DNA from 2 places in the Neobacillus sp. B24 genome. Region 2 is predicted to be linked to the other one. Evidence: a T-box and tRNA genes for the amino acid it is inferred to sense, from the RefSeq annotation. Region 2 holds a T-box; the other holds one or more tRNA genes.

Region 1 (12,376 bases), 2.6 Mb from region 2:
CCTTAGGCACAGACAGCAAAACAGTGTCTGTGGATGTTTCGGATAAAACAAGTGGTGTGGCTTACTGGTATGTTGAGGTTGATGGTGAACGTGTTTCAGAAGAACCATATGTAAAGGGTGAAACTTCCTTCGTTCTAGACCAGCCAGTAAAAAATGGCCAAACGGTCGAAGTTATTGCCGTTGACAATGCGGGTAACAAATCCTCCAACACTGTAAAAGTCGGCAGCAATGGCAACAACGGAACTACCGGAAATCAGAAATAAATCAGCAAAAGGCAAGCAATCTTTCCAGGTTGCTTGCCTTTTTGTTCCCCATAAAAGTTAACATGGATTTGGATGGTGCCCAGTCACCCTATTGATCTCAAATGGGTATCAATCCAATGAATAACATCGTCTTGGACTTCTTCCCTGTTTGTTTCATTCAGCAATTCATGGCGGGCACCCTCATAAAATTTATACGTAACATTTTGCATCCCTTCCGCCTTATACGCCTGGAAGGACTTAAGGACCCCTTTCGTGTCTCCCCCAACGGGATCCTTGCTGCCAGAAATGAGAAAAATCGGCAGACTGGCCGGTGTCGCCATAATATTTTCAGGTTTATTTACCGTTTCAAGACCCTCGAGCAGGTCATAGTAAAATCCGGCAGTAAAAACACCACCGCATAAAGGATCAGCTATATACATATCTACTTCCTGTTCATCTCTGCTGAGCCAATCGAAATCTGTCCGGGTTGGTTTAAACGCTTTATTATAGCTGCCAAAGGTGAGTTTGTTCATTAATGGACTCGGCGTTCTGCTGCCCTTCTTTTTCTTCTCACGCGCTGCTATCATCTTGCCGATTTTCCCTATGATTCCAGGATCCCCGCCTGTACCGCTAAGAATAACGCCAGCAAGCCTGTTTCCGTAAAGTTGAATGTACCGCCTCGATAAAAACGAACCCATACTATGGCCGAATAAAAAGATCGGCACGCCGGGATATTCTTTTTCAATGATGGAAGTTAGCGCTTCCATATCGTTCACGACCCTTTCAAACCCTTCCTCATCGGCAAAATACCCGATGCTGTTTGTCTTAGACCCTGTCATCCCATGGCCGCGATGGTCATTTCCATAGACAAATATATTTTGTGAAACTAGCACTCTTGCAAAAGAATCATACCGCTTTACATGCTCTGCCATTCCGTGGGAGATTTGAACAATCGCTCTCGGTTTTTCCGAGCTCTCTCCCCCCCACTTCACTGCATAAATTTCCAGTCCATCACTACCTTGATAGGAAAATTCTGTTTGCATCATCGATTATCTCTCCTTATAAAGAAAAAGGAGACCCACCCAATTGCCGTAAAAAATTGTGTGAGCCTCCGATCCTTCATCTTCCTATTAACCTAAGAAAAATATATCGAACCTGCAGTATATTGTCAAATTCGCCCTTTTTTCAAACGATAATTACATCCTATACTCATTAACACATAGAATAATTGCTAGTTTCCATGTAAAATTAACTTTAAAACAAGGCACCTGAGGTGAAGTCATGGCAGAAAAATCTTCGTATATGTATCTATTATTTCTTGGTTTGTACGCAATCTCCTATATGGGAAATGCCGTTTATGGAACATTTATGCCCGTTTATTTAAAAGATATCGGATTAAGCCAGACGTCGATTGCTACCCTTTTAAGCTTTGGCCCCTTAATTGCGATTCTTGCTCAACCTATTTGGGGCACCATCGGAGATCGGTCAGAAAGTAAAAACAAAGTCCTGCAATTGCTGACCCTGGGAAGTGCTATTTCGGTATTGTTATTTCCACTATCTGATCAATATTTTTATTTATTGATCATAATATGCTTGACTGCATTTTTTCAGTCATCGATCAACCCGATTAGCGATGCCATCACCCTGGAACATCTGTCTAAAACCAAATGGAATTTTGGCCCAATTCGATTGGCAGGAACAATTGGATATGCCGTGATGTCTGTTGTTTTTGGTATTATTGCAAGCAGAAATATAAACAGTATTTTTATTGTATTTACAGTTATTATGCTTCTGACACTTTTAATTTGTACCAAACTCCCTAAAATAAAGGGGCACCAGACTAGTAAAAACAAAGTTTCTTTGCTAGTACTATTAAAAAACCGAAAGCTGCTACTGTATATCACGATTAATTTTATGATACAGGTGACTCTTGGCTATTATTACGCTTTTTTCCCTATTTATACAAACAATTAGGCGCAGATAACAGTTTGCTCGGCTGGTCCATGCTTGTTTCGGCAATAAGTGAGATACCATTCTTGCTTTTTGGTCATAAAATTACCCAATGATTTGGTATTCCAGTGGTGTTATTAGGAGCTGCATTCTTCGCGGGCATTCGCTGGCTGCTCCTTTACTGGGTACATAATCCATTCATGGTACTGCCGATGCAATTGTTCCATGGCGTAATTTTTATCGTATTATCCGTAACACTGGCTATTTTTATTAATCAAGAAGTGCCTAAGGAATTAAAGGCATCTGGACAGACAATTAACGGTTTAATTAGTTTGGGACTTGCTAGAATCATCGGTAGTATTGCTGGCGGTGTTGCTAGTGACTATCTCGGAATGCGTCAAGTATTTTTATATAATGGAGTCTTTGCCTTTATCACATTTATTGTTTTCTCTTGGATTTTCTTAAAGGAATCTAAGGCTGTACCAAAGGCTTCTGTTTCTTAATAACCGTAAATAGTTGTCTACACGATTAGAGTATCGTATTCGTCTATTAAAATGAAAAAAGGTCAACGCTCGAATTGCTTCAGAGCATTGACCTTTTTGGCTTTCTGGTCTTAAATGATACCGGTGGTCGGGGTCGAACCGACACTCCTTACGGAACACGATTTTGAGTCGTGCGCGTCTGCCAATTCCGCCACACCGGCAAAGTGTAAAGATGGCAGTGATTTTACTGGTCGGGAAGACAGGATTCGAACCTGCGACCCCTTGGTCCCAAACCAAGTGCTCTACCAAGCTGAGCTACTTCCCGAACATATATGGCGCGCCCGACAGGAGTCGAACCCATAACCTTCTGATCCGTAGTCAGACGCTCTATCCAATTGAGCTACGGGCGCATTTAATGGTGGAGGATGACGGGATCGAACCGCCGACCCTCTGCTTGTAAGGCAGATGCTCTCCCAGCTGAGCTAATCCTCCAATATGTTATAACCAAAAGTCCTAACTGCTCGACCAAGATGAATATATGAAACTATCATATGGCGGAGAGCAAGGGATTTGAACCCTTGATACGCGATTAACGTATACACGATTTCCAATCGTGCTCCTTCGGCCACTCGGACAGCTCTCCACATGAGTCAGCTTTAAAATAATATCACGTTTTGAGTCGTTAGCCAAGAGTATTTTTTTCCAATCCTGTTGCCCTGTTTCAACAAAAAAAGCATTTACTTGGCTGAAATGCTTTCCATTGTTGTTATTTTTCTTTTTTATTTTCTTTTTATTTTTCTTTTTGTCGACGGGTTGTATCACGGTTCGTCGACGTATCGGTAAATGTACTAATGTAACTCAAGCCAATCCAGATGTGTCCTAAATGCTTTTTAAAAAATTTCCTCCCCCCCTGTCCTTTTCACCCTTAGAACGGTATATAGAGGGTGAAAGGAGGTGAGAAACAATGGCACAATCAATTTTGGAAGGCACGAAGCTTCGTTTGATGTTTGAGGTAGGCCTTGATGATTTGGGTAAAACAATCTACAAGTCTAAAACGTTTAGTAACGTGAGAAAGGAAGTTACGGGGGATCAATTATTCCAAGCATCGATGGCGATTTCTACATTATGCAATGATCCACTAAACACAGTGGAGCGTAGCGACAACACCATAGTCACTGCTTAATCCTTTAAGTAAACATTAGTGCACCCCGTACTCTGATCTGATGGTGCAAGAATCGAAAAGGAGGTGAAAACAATGGCAAAAACACTAGAATTACAGTTTGTCACGGAGCTCGGCAAGACAGCCCGCCTTTCCTTGGATAATCCAAAGGAACCCATTGACGAAGCAGCAGTAAAGCAGGCAATGGAACAAATCATCGCGGCAGATGTCTTCACATCAGCGAGCGGCCGCTACGTTGAGGCTAAAGGCGCTCGCGTCGTCGATCGCAACATCGTTGAATATGAGATTGTTTAATGAAACGGAGGCCGGATTCAGTCAATGAACCCGGCCTTTTTAATAAATTTTCAAGGAAGGAGTAAACATTCGTGGACCAACTCATCCCACTCGTCAGCGAGGTAGGCTTTCCCATCGTCGTGACCCTTTATCTGCTTTACCGGATTGAATCCAAGCTCGATTTAGTGGTTCAATCGATTCAAAATTTGCCCGAGCGAATGAAAGGGTGAAATATATTATGTTTGTATCTCAGAATCCTAAATCAAAAAGTTTAGGGTTCTTATTTTTCCCAACTCAAAAAAAAACAACCTGCTCGCAGTACCTTATTCATTTAATTGCCATATCACACCTTTTTATATAATATTTTGAATGAGTATTAATATCTGAGGGGGTGCATCATTGCCAATCGTCTCTGAGAATTATAAAAAAAATTAAAAAGCCTTGATACTAAAAAGTGCTTTTGAATGTTTTGCCCAAAAAGGCTTTCAAGTCGCTACAATGGAGGATATCGTAAACCATTCTAAAATGAGCAAAGGCAATCCGGAAGAACTTTCTCTCATCTTCTGGGGCGTCATTGATGGCAGTTCGCTCCATCATGCTATGCTTCTACAACACTATCCCTTTCAAAATGTCATCACCGAACTTAAACAACTGATTTATTCAAAATTAAAAAAATGAAAGACGATCATTCCTCAGCGTAGAATGATCGTCTTTATTTAAGTCAGGTTTGTTTTATTCTTTAATGAATTCCTTTGTACTTCTCACTGTATCAATTGGGCGAACGTATTTTTCTATTTCTGCGCGCTTAGGCTCTAGAAATGGAGGTAATGATAATTTTTCCCCTAGCGTTTCATAAGGTTCATCTCCCATGAAACCAGGACCATCTGTGGCAAACTCAAATAATATTTGTGGAGCAACTCTTGCGTACAAGGACTCGAAGAAGTGACGATTGACATAACCAGATGTATGGAATCCAAAACTGCTCATCCGTTCAATCCATTCTTCTAATACAGAGCGATCCTCCACTCGAAATGCCGCATGGTGCACCGTTCCATATCCTTGTCGGGCATCAGGAAGAACCGCATTATATTCCACAATAACCGAGGCACCATTGCCGCCTTCACCTACTTCAAACAAATGGAATGACCCTTCTTGAGCAGTCTCTTTAAACAGTAGGACTTTTTCCAGCATTTCTTTAAAGTAATCGAAGTTTGCAATTCGCACAAAGACGGGCCCTAAACCAGTAATGGCAAATTGAAGTGGAATTGGCCCCTTTTGCCAAGGTGTACCCGATTCTATTCCTTTATTGACCTCATCTGAAATCAATTGGTATTGTTGATCATCAAAATCAACAAAAGAAAGAGTTTTCTTTCCAAATTGTTCTTTGATCCCCGTATGTTTGACTTCTAAACGATCAAAACGTTTTACCCAATAGTCTAATGCAGCATCACTTGGCACACGGAAAGATGTCTTTGAAATTTCGTTTGTCCCGTGTACACCCTTCGGAATGCCAGGGAAATCAAAGAAAGTCATGTCTGTACCTGCGCTGCCTTTATCATCTGCAAAAAAAAGGTGGTAGGTTTGAATATCATCTTGATTGACTGTTTTTTTAACTAAACGCATCCCTAAAACATAAGTGAAAAATTCATAGTTCTTTTCTGCACTGCTTGTAATAGCTGTTACATGATGTATGCCCTTCAGTTGATTCATTTTATATTCCTCCAAAAATTAAATTTAGGATGTATGTTCATAGTATTTCTTCCAATTCTTATTTTCGATGTAGTTTTAAAAAAATATGGCAGGCACACAGAATTTATTGTGCTTCTTCCATTAAGCCATTGACTTCATCAAGTTGGAGTACACGCATATTCCGCGGTAAAAAGCTCCGTATCTCTTCTTCATTAAACCCAACTTTTAATCTTTTTTCATCAAGAATTAAGGGTTTCCTTAATAGTCCAGGATTTTCTGCAATTATCGTATACAATTCTGGAAGTGATAGAGAATCGATATTTATATTTAACTCCTGAAAGACTTTTGACTTAGTTGAGATAATTTCATCTGTACCCTCTTCTGTTAAGTGGAGAATATTCTTAATCTCATCCAATGTAAGCCCTTCATGTTGGATATTTCTTTCTTTGTAAGGAATATGATGTTCATCAAACCAAGCTTTCGCCTTCCGGCACGAAGTACAACTAGGTGAAATATATAAAGTTACCATTATGAACACTCCTTCGGTGATTTGTCAGTTCAACTAATATCAAATAGATTCACCTTTTACCTCGAATTTAAATATCTCGAATTAAAGATACATTAATTATAAATCTTCTTCTCTAAATGTCAACAGCAAATAATTACAATTTGCATATGAAATTGACACTCGTTTTTTACTGGTCCTTAATGAGTAACCATTGGTATTAATAATAATAAGCGGAAATTTTTCGGTTAAACTGTAGAATAGGGCTGATTTGGGGTATATAAGCGGAATTTTTCCGATTAAGCTAAGCAAAATCAGCCATTTTTATGTTTTTTGAGTCAATAGTCGGAATCTGTCCGTCTATTCAAGTGATTTTCAGTGGTATTTCTAAATTAAGAGAAATTTCTCCCCTTATTTGTTAACAGATATAAATTGCAATACAAATTGGGCTACATTTTCGATGACATTTTGAGGATTTGCGACAGGACCGGTATCCTTTAGAGGAACCCCTTCCTCTTCAGGCCCTTCAATAAAAAAGGCTGACTGTTATAACGATGAGTGGAAATAAAATTGACCCTACGTTTATAAAGTTCAAGTTTAATGAAGCAATTATTCTTTTAAAGGTATGTTTACTTTTTAGACCTTGAAAACTGCTTGCTGTCTCTGCTTCGCTATAATTAGTAACAATCCCCCCTTCACTAGTGAAATAAAGCGATATGGCAGTAGTGAATACTCCAACATAAAACATCATATCAATCAATTTAATTTCAAATTTCTGTGACAGGAAATAGCTTGCCACGAATTGTAATAAAACCAAAAGAGAAGTAAGAATAAAAAAAAGATATTAAATAAAAAAGAGAAGTGCGCTAACACTTCTACTTGTAGCCTATCCCTATGGCACTATCCATTAGTCGTCCATTTTTATGGTGAATTCAAACCCTGTCGGCTTTGCTTTAAATGGAGTTTTACTTTCCTTAAAGACAAATTTTATGTTAGAAAAATCGTCTGGAATAGGTGGTGATATGATATAAGTATAGGATGTATGCCCACCTGAACCGCCCCCGCCTTCATTTCGGCAGTCGTAATCTGTCCCTTCACCGTCATCTATGGAAAGGTGAAACCAAGGATGATGTTCCCGAAAAGCTCCTGGCATTTCATCGGTATCATCCCGATCAATGGTAAGATGAACCACACTGGCATTTTGAAATTGACGGACAAATGTCACCGTGTAAAACAAATCAGCTCTTTCAAATGATTTCAAGATCGGAATATTTTTAACAAATCCTTCTGGTTCTACAATCGGTTTGAATAACTCTTCATTATAAAAATGTCCAAACACACCATTTAAAAATAATTCATTTAAGCTATATTTTTGGGACCACTCTGTAATAAGTTTTTCGGTTGGAAATCCAGGATTATTATTCGAGAGGTCTTTCCGTTTCTTGATTAACTCGCAAATTTGCTCATCGATATCCACTATTCGCTCATCATAGTGTTCTGTTGGTGGTTCGAATCCCATACGCTTCATATTCTCCGTCTCCCCTGCTCCCTAAACTAATTAGGAGTTATATCTTGTTAAAGGATTGCATTGGCAATAAGCTTGTCAATCTTTCGAATATCAACACCCTTTTTTAGATTTACTTTTATGTGGCCAGCCCTCGTCCATAATTCAACCTCTGAATTCACATCAAAAAAACTACCCGCGTTTTCCGTTGACCACATATTAATGGAAGAATACGGCAGGGAATAAATCTCGACCTTTTTTCCAGTTAACCCTTGAGCGTCTCTTACGATTAATCTTTTATTGGTGAAGATTGCACTATCGCGAATTGTTTTATAAGCAGCAATCGCCACTTCCCCATCGACTAAAATTCCGTTCACATCATTTGGAATTGGACATTCAGAGATGAACGTCCATTGCAAGATTCCCTGTGCTGCAGCAGCCATTAAAAACGCCTCCTATATATTTTTTCTTCACAAATTAAATTCTGTAAATATTTACTAAAACCTTTTTTTCTTCGAAAATACAAAGAAACAATTCAAATGCTTTTCATGTTTAACACATAACTTCTAGCTTTATATAACTTGTACAAAACTGTAAAATATATGTAATACATGATAAATGGGGGAAGCTTATGGAAAGATGGGAATATAAAACAATTAAGTTTAAACCGGGGGGCTTTTTCGGCGGGAAGCTGAATGAAGATGAATTCGAAAAAGGACTTAATGAATATGGAAACAATGGCTGGGAACTGATTTCCTGCTTTGACACCGTAAGCGTCAAATAGAATCCACCTATTAACATATATAGTACCTGTGAGATAATCTCTTCAAATCAAGGTTTGAGGAGGTTTTCTATGTCCAAGAGAAATAATCTAGAATTGTATAAAGAATGGGAGCGGAGGATCGCCCTTTACAAGACGAGTGGTCTAACCCAATCCAAATGGTGTGAAATCAATGAAATAAGTATTCATCAGTTAAAGTATTGGCTTTATAAAATCGATAGTTCTGATTCAAGCCAAAAATCCAATAACAAGTGGATACCGATAGCATTAGAAGAATCTGATGAGCAACAAAATGAAACATTAAATATTAAAGTTGGTTCAGCATCCATCGAGGTTAAACCTGGCTTCAATCCAAAACTACTGGCGGAAGTAGTAAAGGCATTGAAATCAGTATGTTAAAAGAAGTTACGGTAGATCGTGTCTACCTCGCACGAGGTAGCACAGATTTACGGAAATCTATCGATGGATTGGCTGCTCTTGTAAAAGAAGAATTCGAACTAGATCCCTTTTCTTCAAGTCTATTTGTTTTTTGTAACCGGCAGCGGGACAAGTTAAAAATTCTTCAGTGGGAGCATAACGGCTTTTGGCTTTATTATCGCCGGCTGGAGAGAGGAAATTTTCATTGGCCATCTGAAAGTAATAGTACAGCTCCTTTGAAAATTAGTCCTCGACAATTGCGGTGGCTCCTCGATGGATTATCATTGGAACAAAAACATGCTCACCCTGTTGTAACGGCAAGAACAGTAATTTAAATAATGAAAAATCAGGGAATTCGCCCATTTTGTCGTATAATAAATTTATGAAAAAGACAGTGAATTCTACTACCCCAACCCCTACAATTGAAGAACTTCTGCAACGCTTGGAAATGCTGGAGAAGCAAAATGCAGAATTAGAGGCGAAGCTAAAAAAGCAGAGCTCGTTAGAGGCAAAATTAAAATGGACTGAAGAACAGCTTCGCCTTCTGCAGAAAAATAGATTCGGCTTTTCCAGCGAAAGAACTAACCCCGATCAATTGGAACTTTTCAATGAAGTCGAAAAAGAAGCCAATCCAGATTTGCCAGAACCTACTTTGGACTCCATTACCTATCAACGGCGCCGCAAAGTTAGCGGCCAACGTGAAATGATGTTAGAAAACTTGCCTGTGGAGACGATTGACTATCGTCTATCCCCTGAAGAGCAGGTTTGTTCGTGTTGTGGTGGAAACCTACATGAAATGAGTACGCAAGTACGCCAGGAACTGAAATACATTCCTGCGGAATTGAAAGTGGTCAAGCATATTCAACACATTTATTCTTGTCGCCATTGTGAGCGAGAGGAATTGGAAACTCCGATTGTAACAGCACCAATGCCTAGACCGGTTCATTCGGGAAGTTTAGCATCTCCATCTCTAATGGCACATATTATGAATCAAAAATATGTGGATGGGCTGCCATTATATCGCCAAGAAAAGCAATTTTCCAGATTGGGGGTACCGTTATCACGCCAAACTCTTGCCAATTGGATGATTCACGGGGCCAGCCGGTGGTTGAGTCCACTTTATGATCGCATGCATCAACTTCTTTTGGAAAAGGATATTTTGCATGCGGACGAATCGACTCTGCAGGTACTTCACGAACCCGGTCGGCCAGCCACGTCAAAATCATATCTCTGGCTCTACCGCACTGGAAAGGAAGGACCTTCAATCATCCTTTACGATTATCAGGAAACTAGGTCAGGTAAAAATGCCGAGAAATTCCTGTCAGGGTTTAAAGGATATTTACAGGTTGATGGATACGCCGGGTACCATAAGGTACCTAATGTAAAACTAGTCGGTTGCATGGCCCATGCTCGACGTAAATTTGATGAGGCTTTAAAAGTATTGCCTTCTTCAAAGCGTCTGACATCAGGAGCAGCAGCAATAGAAGGTCTCCAATACTGTAACCAACTATATCGCATTGAGCGTGATCTAAAAGAATTATCCCATGCAGAACGATACGAAAAACGTTTAGAACGCAGCAAGCCGGTCTTGGATGCTTTTTTGTCATGGCTAAAAATACAGCAGCAACAAGCGTTACCAAAAAGTGCTTTAGGTCAGGCGGTAACTTACTGTCTTAATCAATGGGATAAATTAGTGGCATACCTAGAGGATGGACGTTTGGAGATTGATAATAATCGAAGTGAGCGTTCAATCAAGCCCTTTGTGATTGGAAGAAAAAACTTCTTATTCTCAAATACACCGAGAGGTGCAAGGGCTAGTGCAATTATTTATAGTATTGTGGAGACAGCAAAGGAAAATGGGTTAAATCCATATTGTTATCTTCGCTTTCTTTTTGGGAGGTTACCCAACATTGATCTAACAGATAAAAATGCCCTGGATAAAGTGCTGCCTTGGTCAACAACACTTCCAATTGTTTGTAGAGATTTTAAAAACTTACCTAAATAATAACGCGATCCCCGCCTGGTTCACAGGTGGGGATTATTTTACGCTTACTTGACACCAGTTTCGGCCAAGGCACCTCAAGAGAAGTCATTGCTGTTATGAAAAGGAAGAAGAATTAATCGGTAAATGAAAAAATATTTATTATCTATTACTACTATATTGTTACTCATCGGTTGCGGCCATGAATTACCAATCTACGATGAGGACAGGAACTTTGATACAACGATAATCAATGGGACTCAATATGCTCTACAAACATTAAGTTTTAATGGCCAAACATATACCTCCGAACCTGAACAGTACATATACCCTGATGACTATGACCGTTTTAAGCTTGGCAGACAAATTGGAAAAACTCAAGATGGTATGGAAATATACGCGGTGAAAAATGACAAGAAACGTATCGCAATGCGGGGATTTATGTTTCCAACAACTTTTTATAAACTGAGTGAAAGTGGAAAATAGTGTGAACTACAAAGGAACTCCATGGGGACGGTTCTGATGGCTCCCCTAGAGCCATCAGAACCGTCCCCATGGTACCCGTCGCAAGGCGAGAGCCAAAATATGCAAGTAGTTCATAATAACTTGCATGTTCTAGGCTCTTACATTTGTTTTCTTATAATATTAAGCTATAAATCCTTATCCCTGTCATAAGCCCTTGGCGGTGCTTCCACCCAACCTTTATCAATTAAGATATTCATACCATCGTCAACAAATAAGCCAATGTTCGCAAGGGTTCTTCCATACAAGAAATTTATATCTCTTCTAGCCGTTACCGCCATTGAGTTTCCGAATGACCTTATCTTCATGGCGAACATGTCCACTTTATGGAACAGCATGATCTTATCGGAAAAAGGTGGATAGGCAGATGGTAAAACTAAATGGTCTAGATATGACGGTGATTGAATGTGATCAACATGCAGTTTTTCTTTATACTGTTTAACCGCTCTATCAGTCATATCTAAACCACGTTTAAACAATGCCTTTATCTGTTGATCTTGGACAACTTGATGGAATCCCAATAATAAAGCCATACTGGTGACGTTATTCTCGATATTATCCCAAAGATGTATGATTTCTAAGGCCTGTAATGGTCGGACATCTCCAAAAAAACCATTTAAATAACTTTGTTTATTCACTTTTTCAATTCCATCTGGTGTTGGAATGATAGGAGCTTCAGCAATGAGTTTCTTTTCCATTAGGATATTATTAATTTGTCCTAAGAACACTGTAGTACATTGATTACAATAAATGAAAAACTCCCTAATATCCTCCCGCAAAACCAATGGTACTGCTACGGCGTAAAGACTCATGCCTGCCTTAGCGGCATATTTTAGATAATGAACGTAAA
Region 2 (12,376 bases):
TGTAGCCTTGGTCCTGAAGGTAATGACAGACATTCCCGCTGCGGCCGCTGGAACGGCAAATAAAAATGTATTCTTTATCTTTATCAAAATAATCAAGATGTGCCGGGATATCGCCCATCCGGATATGCTTAGCACCAGGTATCTTCCCCATTGCCACCTCATGATCTTCTCTGACATCCACCATTTCAGGTGTTTCGCCCGCTTCCAGCTTCTTTTTCAATTCCTCAGTTGTAATTGTTTTGATTTCTTCCATTTGTTCCATCCCTTCAGAAAAACATCCTCCAATCTCAGGAGGATGTTTATATTATTGTCCAGTTTCAGCGCTTAGGAGCTTCCGCTTTTTCACTTTAGTTTGCAACAATATTAACTAGTTTACCCGGAACAGTGATGACTTTGCGAATTGTTTTTCCTTCAATTTGTTCCTTGACGCGGTCGTCATCCATTGCAATACCTTCCATTGCTTCTTTACCTGCACTCGTTGGCACCATTAATTTCGCTTTCACTTTGCCATTGACCTGAACCACAATTTCCACTTCATCGTCAACAAGTTTAGCTTCATCATATGCCGGCCAAGCTTCGTAGGAAATCGTATCATTGTGGCCGAGTTTTTCCCAAAGCTCTTCAGCAATATGGGGCGCAACTGGTGCAAGCAGCTTGACAAAGCCTTCGATAAAGTTCTTTGGCAGGACCGTTGCTTTATAGGCTTCATTAATGAACACCATCATTTGTGAGATGGCGGTATTAAACCGTAATCCTTCGTAATCCTCAGTTACTTTCTTCACTGTTTGATGATAGACCTTTTCAAGATTGGAAGCTTCTTCAAAGGCTTGAATTTTTGGATTCAATTCACCATTTTCCTCTACAAATAAACGCCAAATGCGGTCAAGGAAGCGGCGTGAACCATCAAGTCCGTTAGTTGACCAGGCAATCGATGCATCAAGCGGTCCCATGAACATCTCATAAAGACGCAGTGTATCTGCACCGTGGCTAATAAGGATATCATCAGGATTGACAACATTTCCTTTTGATTTACTCATTTTTTCATTGCCTTCACCCAGAATCATTCCCTGATTAAACAGTTTTTGGAACGGTTCTTTCGTTGGCACTACGCCGATATCATATAAAAATTTATGCCAGAAACGGGCGTACAATAAGTGAAGTACCGCGTGCTCGGCACCGCCAATATAAATATCAACCGGAAGCCAGTGCTTTAATTTTTCGGGTGAAGCTAATTGTTCATGATTATTAGGGTCGATATAGCGTAAATAGTACCAGCAGCTGCCAGCCCATTGCGGCATTGTGTTGGTTTCACGGCGGCCTTTTTTGCCGGTTGCCGGATCAACAACATTCACCCACTCCTCAATGTTAGCCAGTGGTGATTCACCCGTGCCGGAAGGGCGGATATCGGTTGTTTTCGGAAGCATCAATGGAAGTTCAGCTTCCGGAACAGCAGTTGCGGTGCCATCTTCCCAATGGATGATTGGAATCGGCTCGCCCCAGTAGCGCTGGCGGCTGAATAACCAGTCGCGCAGGCGGTAGGTTACCTTTTTGGTTCCAATGCCTTTTTCCTCAAGCCAGGAAATCATCTTCTGAATGGCGTCCACTTTATTTAAGCCATTTAAGAAATCAGAATTAACATGTTCCCCATCACCGGTGTAAGCTTCTTTGTTAACATCTCCTCCGGCAACAACCTCTACAATTGGAAGCTCAAATACTTTCGCAAATTCATAGTCGCGCTCATCATGCCCCGGAACCGCCATAATTGCACCGGTACCATAGCTGGCTAATACATAATCGGCAATCCAGATTGGCATTTTTTCACCGTTTGCTGGATTGATGGCATATGCCCCAGTAAATACACCAGTTTTTTCTTTTGCCAAGTCGGTCCGCTCAAGGTCACTCTTGGACTTTACTTTTTCCAAATAAGCATCAACCGCAGCACGTTGTTCTTTTGTTGTGATTTTATCTACCAATGTATGTTCAGGTGCAAGCACCGCATAGGTAGCACCGAAAAGGGTATCAGGACGGGTTGTAAATACCGTAAATGTCCCTTCATGCCCTTGAATTTGGAAGATTACTTCTGCACCTTCAGAACGGCCAATCCAGTTGCGCTGCATTTCTTTTAAGCTTTCAGGCCAATCAAGTTCTTCTAGGTCTTCTAATAAACGGTCTGCATAGGCGGTAATTTTTAGAATCCACTGCCGCATCGGACGGCGTTCAACAGGGTGTCCGCCACGTTCACTTTTCCCATCAATTACTTCTTCGTTTGCCAAAACCGTTCCAAGTGCCGGGCACCAGTTGACCGGTACTTCATCTACGTATGCCAGTCCTTTTTCCCAAAGCTTTAAGAAAATCCATTGTGTCCATTTATAGTATTCCGGATCGGTTGTGTTCACTTCGCGATCCCAGTCGTAGGAAAATCCAAGGGCTTTAATTTGTCTTTTAAACGTTTCAATATTTTTCGCAGTGAATTCCGCCGGGTCATTACCGGTATCCAATGCGTATTGTTCTGCAGGAAGCCCGAAAGCATCCCAGCCCATTGGATGAAGTACGTTGTAGCCCTGCATTCGTTTCATCCGGGAAAGGATATCGGTTGCAGTGTAACCTTCAGGATGACCGACGTGAAGGCCGGCCCCGGATGGATACGGAAACATATCAAGCGCATAGAATTTCCGTTTTTCATATTCTTCGATTGTTTTGAATGTCTTTTCTGTTTCCCACTTTTTTTGCCATTTTTTTTCGATTTGCTGATGATCGAAGCTCATGTTTAGTCCTCCTAATTGAATAGTTCATCCAGCTTTTACTATTCAAATTTTTCTATTTAAAAATAAAAAAACCCCTCATCCCAAAACAGGGACGAGAGGATTATGTATCTTCCCGCGGTACCACCCACATTAGTGCACTTGCACTCGCTTCATTACACCTTAACGCGGCATACGGCTAGCATTACTGACCTTTCATGCTTGCAACTCCTAGGCGAGTTCATGATTTCCCCGGTTGACTTTCACCAGCCGTCAACTCTCTACATGCGGGTTTGACCATTACTACTCCTAATCAAAGTTATTACATATGAATGTAATTGTTATTTTATTGTATTTTCTAACAGGATGCAAGTAAACTTGTGCCTATTTTCATCTTTGGCAAGTAAGTCTTTTTTTAAACAAGCCAGTTTATTTCAACAGTTTTGCTAATATAACAGAAATAGTTTTCAGTGGATCGCTTGATTGGTAGTGTAAGATTTAAGCGTTTTTGACTTTCCCTACTGTTAGCGCACCTACAATTCAAATCCTGCAATTCCGAATCCACCAGGTCCCGCGTGCGTAGAAATCATCGCCCCAGCTTGAAGCCATTTTACATTTTTGAAACCAGCTTCTATTGCCATTTCATCCATCCGTTGCTTGATACTTTCATCGAGCCCAATAGAATAAAGCAAATAAAGTTGTTCTCTATCAATGCTATATTGATTTAAATAATCCTGCATGAGTTTTTCTGCTACGACATTCATTTTTCCACGGTATTTTTTGGTTGATACAAGTTTTCCTTCAATTAATTCGATGCATGGCTTAATTTTTAGCAGTGCCCCTCCCAGATAAGCAAAATTACTTACCCTTCCACCTGCTCTTAAAAACTCTAAGCTTCCGGGAATGAATGCCAATCTTGATTTAGGAACCATTGCTTCTATCTTTTCAATTAAGCGCATAGGTTCAATTGTAGGTTCCTTCTCTAACAAAGTAACCGCATACATCACAATTGCAGCTAAACCGCCAGTAACATTCAAAGCATCAATGAGAAAAAGATCAGCAAACTCTTCCGCTGCGATTATTGCATTTTGGAATGAAGAGGATGCCTTAGATGTATACCCAATATGAATAATAATGCAATCAGGATAATCATCTTTTATTTTCGAAAAAAAATCATGATACTCATGGGGATTTGTGGCTGTGGTAGAAGGAATCTTTTTTGTGCGATCATAATAATCAAATATATCCTGTACCGGTAAAAAACCATCTAAATAATCCTGTTCATCCATGACAATATGCATTGGGACCACTTGAACTGCATGTTTGTCAGCTAAATCCTTGGGTAAATCCGCACCACTTTCTGTCGATAAAATAATTCTTCTCATTTTCTGCCCCCTTCATCCAACACCTTCATAACAGTTGGCGCTTCATGATTATACTTACTCTAACTATACATTAAAAGGGAAAGTATAGGGATGAAATATAAACGTTATTCCGTGTTTATTTTGAACGAAAAAACCCGGTCTTTAACAATAATTAAAAGCTTTATGGACGCAAAAAAGGGCATCGAGAATAATCCTCAATGCCTTTTAAGATACGTTTACAGCAACTGGTTTTTCCAGTTTAATCTTACGATCATAAACTAGCGTTGTTACTACCGCAACAAGGAATAATCCAATAAGGATAGTAAACAAAGCTGCCATGCTGTACAGGTCAACGATTATTCCCCCAAGCAGCGGACCAATCATTCGGCCGCCAGTTGCCGTGCTATTCACGATTCCCTGATAAAATCCTTCCCTGCCCTTTGGCGCCAGTTCAAATGCAATGGTTGGAACGGCCGGCCAAATAAACATTTCCCCAATCGTTAGGATAATCATTGCAACAAGGAAGCCAGTAAAGGCATCTGCTCTGCCAGCCACTATAAATGAAACAATGAAAATCGCGATTCCAATTAAAATTTGCAGTTTAAGTGATGCAGATAGATGCTTTAAGACTCCATTTAGGATTGGCTGCCCAAGAACAATAATTGCTCCATTAATGGTCCATAGGAAGCTGTATTGTGTAAGAGAAATATGAATGTTCTGCGTGTATGATGCAATAGTTGTCGTCCATTGGCTGTAGGCTACCCAGCACAGTAAATACCCGGCACATAGGATAAATAAAGCGGATAGATTTGCCTTGTTTTTCACAACATTTGCAGAAATGTCTTTTTGCTGATGTGGTATAGGCACTTCCGTAATACCTTTATAACCGAATACAGCAATTCCAAGGAAAAGAATATACATTATCGTATTCGCCAAGAAAATTAACTCGAATGAGTAGTCTGCAACGAGTCCGCCAAGAGAAGCACCGACGGCAACGCCGAGGTTTTGAGCGACGTAAAGGGCATTAAAGGATTTACGTCCACCCTCTTTCCAAACCGATCCGGCCATTGCATACATAGGTGGATAAATAAGTCCTGCTCCAAAGCCCGCTATGGTCAAGAATATGATATAGTCCGGCCAGCCATGCCAGAAGGTTAACCCTATTAAAGCTAAAAGTGAGATACCAATTCCAAGTAGAATCGATTTATAACCGCCGATTTTATCATATAAACTGCCGCCAATCAGATTTCCAATGACATTTGCCCCCGAGTTCAGCATCAGGACAATTCCGGCAACAGATAAAGACTTTCCTAAATGATCGTGAATATAGATTGTATTTAAAGGCCATAAAAAAGAAGAGCCTATTGTATTCACTGCCATCCCGATGATTAAAAGCCATAAGGCACGCGGCATGAAAAACGCTCCTTTGATAAAAAATATTAAGTTACCCTTGGTCATTTTAGACCTTTTTCTGTTTGACTGCAATCATTATTAATTGCCATTTGTCGACAGTAGGAAAAATAAAAACACTGCTCCTAATAAGGAACAGTGTCATTTAACATGGAAAGATTTATTTTTTTGGTACAGCTGGTACAACCGGCGCTTGTGCAGGGAAGTAGCTATTGACTGCAGCATCCTTCTTCTTCTCATTTACCTTCTCTTCGGCAACTGCTTTCTTCACTTTATCAATTTCGCCATTTAGCTCTTCAATGCTTACACCTTTTTTCACAAGTTCTTCCGTCGCAATTTGGATAGCTTTATTGGACTTCTCGATTGAGATTCTTAAAGAATCCATTGAGCCTTGCGGGTTGTGGAATCCTGATGAGTTTTCAGCAGCAATGATATCCCAGTACCATTGACCCTGACGGACAAATTCTTGAGCTTCTTTAATCCTCGCTTGATCAACACCCGATGTAATCATTTTGTTCACATAATAGTGAGCAGATGTAGAAATATCCTGCGATTCATGCAATGCACTTACGTTGGCTTCTTGAATTTCAAGAACGCGGTCTTTCAGCTTGTCTAAATCACGATCACCGTGACACTGACCGCAGGAAGTTTGCATGGTCTTAAGCGGTGAAGTCCACCAGTGAGATGAAATTTTCTTCTTGCCATCAACGCGTTCATATGGCATATGGCAATCTGCACAAGATACGCCTGCCTTGCCATGTGTACCTGAACTATGGGTTTCAAACTCAGGATGCTGTGATTTCAGCATAGGTGTTCCGGAGATATTGCTCACCCAGTCTTTTTCAAAGCCATTGTCTTTGGCAATGGTGTTATAATATTCATACATATCTTCTGGCTTAAATCCTTTAGTCCATGGGAAGATTACTTCACTATTGCTGGCAGCAAAATAGTATTCATCGTGACACTGTCCGCAAACATAGGTGCGCATGTCATTTTTCGTCGGGTTGGAGGTATCAACACCCTTTGCTTCCAATGCTTTATAGAAGCTCGGACGGGTTACCCGTAAATCCATTGTTTTTGGATCATGACAGTCAGAACAGCCTATTGGTGAGTGGCCCATCTCTTCACCCTTTGGCCAAATCACTTGGTTGAAGTTCGCGCCCCAATAATCATCGCCCATTTCCTCAATCATTTTTGGAACAGCAGTAGATTTACATGTATAACAGGAACCTACTGATTTATCGGTAATCCGTTTGATACTCCGGATATCTTCCAATGCATAAACGTGACCACGGTCCTCATTATATTCGGTGGCAAACCCGTATCCATTGAAAAGAATCGGCAATAGCGGTTCTTTGTCCGGGTCGTATTTGCTGCGTTTTTCAGAACCATTGTATTTTGTATCTTCCATTTTCTTATTTTTCATATAGCTGTTGTATTGTAATGGAAATTGGTCCTTGAAGGCTTCATTTGAGATTTCATCTGCTGAGAGGCCTGTCGTCTTCTTGCCTGCCGCGTTTGCTGTCTTTTCGCCGGAATCATTACTGCAGCCAGTGATGATCAGCACAAACGCCAGAAGAAGAAGATATGCCCCGTATCTAACCCTGCTCATTCTTAAAATCCTCCCTTATTTTCTAATAGCTCTCCTGATTTCGGCGGCTTGTTGAAATGATCATCTTTAAACCCTTTGCCGTGCGGTACAGTTTTGTGACAGGAAATACAGCTGTCTTTCGCATCATGCGATACATTGCTGACCGTACTCTGGTGGCAGGAGATACAGTTATCGTTCATAATCGCTTTGGTGCGTTCTGTCGCACCAATCACATCCGGAATTTTCTCTGTGCCCAATGTGTTGAAATAAATATGGGTCATCCCTGCTCGGCCTTTAAAAAATAATTTTCCCACTTCACTCTTATGCGGCAAATGACAATCATTACATTGCAATTCCGCGTGAGTAGAATCCATGAATGACGTATAGACCGATTGCATCGTATGGCAGTTTTGGCAAAAACCAGGTGAGTCCAAATAAGCCATTGTTTTAACTGTTGAAAAAGACAACGCAACCCCAATCAGCAGCGCAACAACAATCAACACCTTTTTGTCAATTCTTAATAGTTTTTTGAACACATTCTTCACCTCCCATAGGTTACTGTCTCTGTATATATGTTAAAGTACGATGTACGTTTAACCGGATTATGAAGCTTGTCTCCTGTTTCTTTTGATTAAAACAGTCAACGCGCCTGCTGAAAGAATACTAACACCGCCAAATGTTCCAAATGCTAAATAGTTGATACTTTTATCGTTTTTTTCTTCTACATTTTTTTCGGAATTTATTAATTCAATTGTCGGCTTTGTTTCAGTTCGCTTATATGTAAGCTTAAAGTTTTTAAGGTCCCCCGCTTTCACATCCTGAAAGTGATAAGCAAAGATATCTTTTCCATCCCCATGGCTTTGATCCTGCGGTGCTGGAGTCAGCTTCATTTCTTTCGCTTTAGCAGGTTTTGAAAAATTGATATTCACCAGTCCGATATCAACGAAGCTTTTGAATTGATAGGATAATGATTTCTTTGCCTTATTAACCTTCAGAGTGTCACTATAGTATTCCACAACAAACTTATAACGCTCTCCAGGGGCAATTTCTTCCGTTGTAGTCCAGGAAATTGTGCCACGTTCCTTATCAATGGCATATTCAATTTCATATGTTTGTTTTAAATCTGCCGAGTAGTCAGCCACATAGCCAATCCGAAACCCGGGGTCGTTCATTGGAAGCGGAATTTCAATTTGCCCTTCTTGCGGTTGATTAGAGTTATTAACCATCGAACCATGGTAACCTATCAACAGCGGGGCATGGTTCTGATCTTTGTCATTTGGATGGTAGGCAAACTCAGGCATCACTTGAATGGTTAACTCCTCCATGCTTAACGAGGGCAGATTTCCTTCTGCTCGGCATATTGAAGGGCTTACAGCGACAAAAAGTATAATTACGACGAAGAGAATCCTTTTCATTAAAAAAACTCCTTAAACAGATTTGGAATTCATTGTGAACACGTTCACATATTTTTCAAAAAAAATAGGCTTGGGAATCCATTCAGTTACGGTGAACGTACTAATAAACGGAGGTTTTATCGGTAGTTGCGTATTTCCTTACCCTATTTAAACCATGGAAAAAGAGGGGCAATCTGTGACGCGCATCACACATCAAATTATAGTTATTACAAAACTGTGAACGTGACTTTTCACTATATTTAAGGGGTTTTTAGGGTAAATTTGATGCCTTAATGATTTTTCCAAAAATCCAGTAAAAAAAATCCCTCAACAATTTGTTGAGAGATTTGTGAACATTTTATGAAGATTGGTCCTTTTCTTGGTGGAATTTGGATTTAACTGGCTGTCCGCCACTTTCCTCATATTTCATTTTAGCTTGCTTAATTAAATCAAAATCCTGTCCGAGTTCCAGGTCATTGTTATTGATTCCATTCCGTGTTTTCTGTTCGGGGTTTTGCTGTTTTGACCGTTTTTTCAAAACTGTTCTCCTCCTCGTGACCCTTGTAATATCAGGCTGTTCTGCAACTGTTGTATTTGAAGTCTCATTCGGTGCAGCTGCTCCCGCTGCTGCCCATTGGCACTATGGGCCATCGTACAGATGTCCTGATAAGTTGTCTCCAGTTGTTGCAGTGCTTTTGTATAACCATTATCATTATAATGCTCTTGTAGACTGCTCTGCTTATATTGGTCCTCGGCAAAGCGTACAGTATCTTCTACCTGCTGGGTTAATGTATCCATCGAATCACGAGTAGCCATCTAAACAACCCCCTCCTTGGTCTGTCACTTCCCTTGAAGCAGAATGCTTCATTTCTTATTTTGTTCTCCAATCCCTTTACTATAACCAGCGGTAGATAATAATTACTGGCAAAGACGTGAAACAATTACAAATGGATAAGCCTAGTTGTTCGTGTTAAAATGATTCTTATGATTGCGTTGCTGAAATAAAAATACAAGGAGGTTTTTCTGAATGCTTCAGACCAAACCTTTTCCATATGCTTCTGATGATAAGCGTTATCATACATGGAATTACCATCTGCGCCAGCAATTTGGCCATAAGGTGTTTAAAGTGGCTTTAGATGGCGGCTTTGACTGTCCAAACCGTGATGGTACAGTTGCTCATGGCGGCTGTACATTCTGCAGCGCCTCTGGTTCAGGTGATTTTGCGGGAAACCGAGCGGAATCACTTCAAAAGCAGTTCTATGATATTAAAGATAAAATGCATACAAAATGGAAAGATGGCAAATATATGGCCTACTTTCAAGCGTTCACGAATACCCATGCTCCTTTGGAGGTGCTTCGTGAAAAGTATGAGACCGTTCTAAAGCTTGATGGGGTAGTTGGATTATCAATCGCTACCAGACCTGATTGCCTACCGGATGACGTCGTTGAATATTTGGCTGAATTAAACCAGCGAACTTATTTATGGGTTGAATTGGGTTTGCAAACGGTTCATGAGCGCACTGCGCTGCTCATCAATCGGGCCCATGATTTCCAGTGTTATGCCGATGGTGTAAACAAACTGAGAAAGCACGGAATCAGGGTTTGTTCCCATATCATTAATGGTTTGCCGCTTGAAAACTATGACATGATGATGAAAACTGTCCGAGAAGTGGCCAAACTGGATGTTCAAGGAATCAAAATTCACTTGCTTCATTTATTAAAGGGGACGCTAATGGTCAAGCAATACGAAAAGGGCCTGCTCCAATTTCTTTCCCAAGACGATTACGTAAACTTAGTATGCGACCAATTGGAAATTTTACCGCCGGAAATGATTGTTCACCGTATTACGGGCGATGGACCAATTGACTTAATGGTTGGGCCAATGTGGAGTGTTAATAAGTGGGAAGTATTGAATTCGATTGATGCCGAGCTTAAGCGAAGAAACAGTTGGCAAGGCAAGTTTTACAACAAGGAGTCCGCGCTGGTATGAAACTAGACCGAATACTTTCGTATGCCAAGCTTTTGCTTGAAAAAGCGGTTAATCCTGGTGATGTGGTTGTGGATGCTACATTGGGAAACGGCCATGACACCGTTTTTCTGGCCAACCTTGTAGGCAGCACCGGTAAAGTATACGGTTTTGATGTTCAAGAACTTGCCTTAACTGCAGCCAAAGAACGCTTAAATAACCAAGATCTGTTGGACCGGGTTACACTTTTTCACGCTGGTCATGAAAAAGCTGCAGAATTAATACCCGTTGAGCATCATGGGAAAATTACCGGGGCGATTTTTAATTTGGGCTATTTACCGGGCAGTGATAAAAGTATTGTCACCAAACCGGGAACAACTATTGCAGCGGTCCAACAGCTGCATAAAATGCTGGCACCTGAGGGTATCATTGTTCTTGTCTTATATCACGGACATGAAGAAGGGGCTTTCGAGCGGGATGCCTTATTAGATTACTGCAGGCAAATCGACCAAAAATCAGCACATGTATTGCAGTACCAATTTATTAACCAGCAAAATAATCCGCCGTTTATTATTGCTATTGAAAAAAGGTAAAACCAGGCTCGGGCCTGGTTTTTTGTAATTGTTGATATATCGCAAAAATGTGTCGATATCCTCTGATTTTGTGTCGATATAATTGTATTTTGTGTCGATATCATTTCAATTTGTGTTGATATCCACCAAAAATGTGTCAATAACCGTTATCACCCACATATTTATATCTTCATCATTAGTCTAGTCACAAACGCCGGCACGGCTTTTTGCAGAGAGCGATAGGCTAGTCCGTTAAAATAGAAGAAATAACTAATCCAGCCACCAGACTTTATGATTTTTCTGGCTAGCTTGCGGACATCTTTCTGTTTTCGAACCTTTGAATCCGATAAGTAAATCCCTAATAACCCCCGATTAATCAGCTGGTGGAATTTCTTATGTGGCAGAAATTCTGTATGACGGTCAGCCTCAACCATAAAATGAGTTAACCTGTTGAACAAGCTCTCCTGATTACGATAATAAAAGCAAAAATTCAAATCTCCGCCGGCAATATCCTCCTCTTGGTCAATAAAATAATCAAGCAGAATATGGAGGCCTTGTATATATGGGAAATACCCATTACGGATATTATCTGCATCGCTTGCCTTGAAATCGTCTCTTATTGCATAGGATATTAGGCAAAAAATTCCAAGCGTCGAACCAGAGCAGGCTGAAAATTCATACCACTCCATCTCGGGCAGTTGATTCTGATAACGTTGAAACCAATTTTCCAGTCTAGGTACCCGCTCTTCTCGCTTCACATGCTTATGGATTTGCAGGTCACAATAAAAACGGCACAATTCCAAAAGATAATCCCTAATGATATCATAATGCTGGAGTTCCTTTAGAACATTCCGGCATGTTTCTGACAAGTCATTTAAATATCCGTTATCGTCTTGGTCTTCCCGGAGATGATAATAATTTTTCCTGCCAGCATTCACCACTAAAGCATCTGTCATGGATTCGTGGAGTGATGCAAAATCATTTGGATCCAGGGACGTGCTCCTGTCGCAAAGATTATCAAGATAATCACTGATTGTTTGGTAGGCGACAATAAACTTCACAGCTTGACGATAATCCTCGCCCGCGGTCAATGCAAGAATGGCTCCGCCTTCACAATGAAAAGTTTTATGCTCAATACTGGCTAGTGCCTGTTTTCTTAATTCGGGATTGGGAATTTCTTCAGCCCTGCTTCTCCAATAAGCCAACTCTTGATGAACTGCGGGGAGTATTTTGCGGTAGACTCTGGACATTAGAGTTATTGGCTGCACTGAATGTCATCCCCTTCTTTATACGATATAGCCAATCGCTTTCAATTGACTGTTGACAAAATCCTTGGCA

Evidence for each region. A T-box is a leader RNA that pairs with one kind of tRNA and senses whether it is charged. The one in region 2 lies ahead of leuS (leucine--tRNA ligase), so its partner is inferred to be a tRNA-Leu.
Region 1: it encodes a tRNA-Leu, which carries the amino acid that the T-box ahead of leuS (leucine--tRNA ligase) is inferred to sense. The anticodon was not compared.

Annotation. Positions count from the first base shown of each region.
Region 1 is NZ_AP035777.1:1,527,242-1,539,617, reverse strand. It holds gene ACZ43M_RS07715 (S8 family serine peptidase) at 1-263, shown strand, start outside; gene ACZ43M_RS07710 (alpha/beta hydrolase) at 347-1,288, opposite strand; gene ACZ43M_RS07705 (MFS transporter) at 1,524-2,216, shown strand; gene ACZ43M_RS07700 (MFS transporter) at 2,324-2,695, shown strand; tRNA gene ACZ43M_RS07695 (tRNA-Leu) at 2,814-2,895, opposite strand; tRNA gene ACZ43M_RS07690 (tRNA-Pro) at 2,923-2,999, opposite strand; tRNA gene ACZ43M_RS07685 (tRNA-Arg) at 3,008-3,084, opposite strand; tRNA gene ACZ43M_RS07680 (tRNA-Val) at 3,091-3,166, opposite strand; tRNA gene ACZ43M_RS07675 (tRNA-Ser) at 3,227-3,317, opposite strand; gene ACZ43M_RS07670 (DUF1659 domain-containing protein) at 3,639-3,857, shown strand; gene ACZ43M_RS07665 (DUF2922 domain-containing protein) at 3,930-4,148, shown strand; gene ACZ43M_RS07660 (YvrJ family protein) at 4,220-4,357, shown strand; gene ACZ43M_RS07655 (helix-turn-helix domain-containing protein) at 4,569-4,805, shown strand; gene ACZ43M_RS07650 (ring-cleaving dioxygenase) at 4,860-5,837, opposite strand; gene spxA (transcriptional regulator SpxA) at 5,941-6,345, opposite strand; gene ACZ43M_RS07640 (hypothetical protein) at 7,229-7,849, opposite strand; gene ACZ43M_RS07635 (PH domain-containing protein) at 7,897-8,268, opposite strand; gene ACZ43M_RS07630 (DUF4177 domain-containing protein) at 8,457-8,609, shown strand; gene tnpA (IS66 family insertion sequence element accessory protein TnpA) at 8,679-9,005, shown strand; gene tnpB (IS66 family insertion sequence element accessory protein TnpB) at 8,999-9,358, shown strand; gene tnpC (IS66 family transposase) at 9,406-11,028, shown strand; gene ACZ43M_RS07610 (hypothetical protein) at 11,152-11,490, shown strand; gene ACZ43M_RS07605 (DUF3231 family protein) at 11,655-12,376, opposite strand, start outside.
Region 2 is NZ_AP035777.1:4,381,812-4,394,187, forward strand. It holds gene ACZ43M_RS21765 (rhodanese-like domain-containing protein) at 1-253, opposite strand, end outside; gene leuS (leucine--tRNA ligase) at 348-2,765, opposite strand; T-box leader at 2,850-3,067, opposite strand; gene ACZ43M_RS21775 (DegV family protein) at 3,275-4,126, opposite strand; gene ACZ43M_RS21780 (MDR family MFS transporter) at 4,331-5,518, opposite strand; gene ACZ43M_RS21785 (ammonia-forming cytochrome c nitrite reductase subunit c552) at 5,676-7,127, opposite strand; gene ACZ43M_RS21790 (NapC/NirT family cytochrome c) at 7,130-7,642, opposite strand; gene ACZ43M_RS21795 (hypothetical protein) at 7,709-8,521, opposite strand; gene ACZ43M_RS21800 (glycogen biosynthesis protein GlgD) at 8,859-9,038, opposite strand; gene ACZ43M_RS21805 (YtzC family protein) at 9,035-9,316, opposite strand; gene mnmL (tRNA modification radical SAM protein MnmL/YtqA) at 9,528-10,490, shown strand; gene mnmM (tRNA 5-(aminomethyl)-2-thiouridylate-methyltransferase MnmM) at 10,487-11,059, shown strand; gene ACZ43M_RS21820 (tetraprenyl-beta-curcumene synthase family protein) at 11,221-12,288, opposite strand; gene ACZ43M_RS21825 (alpha/beta hydrolase) at 12,325-12,376, opposite strand, start outside.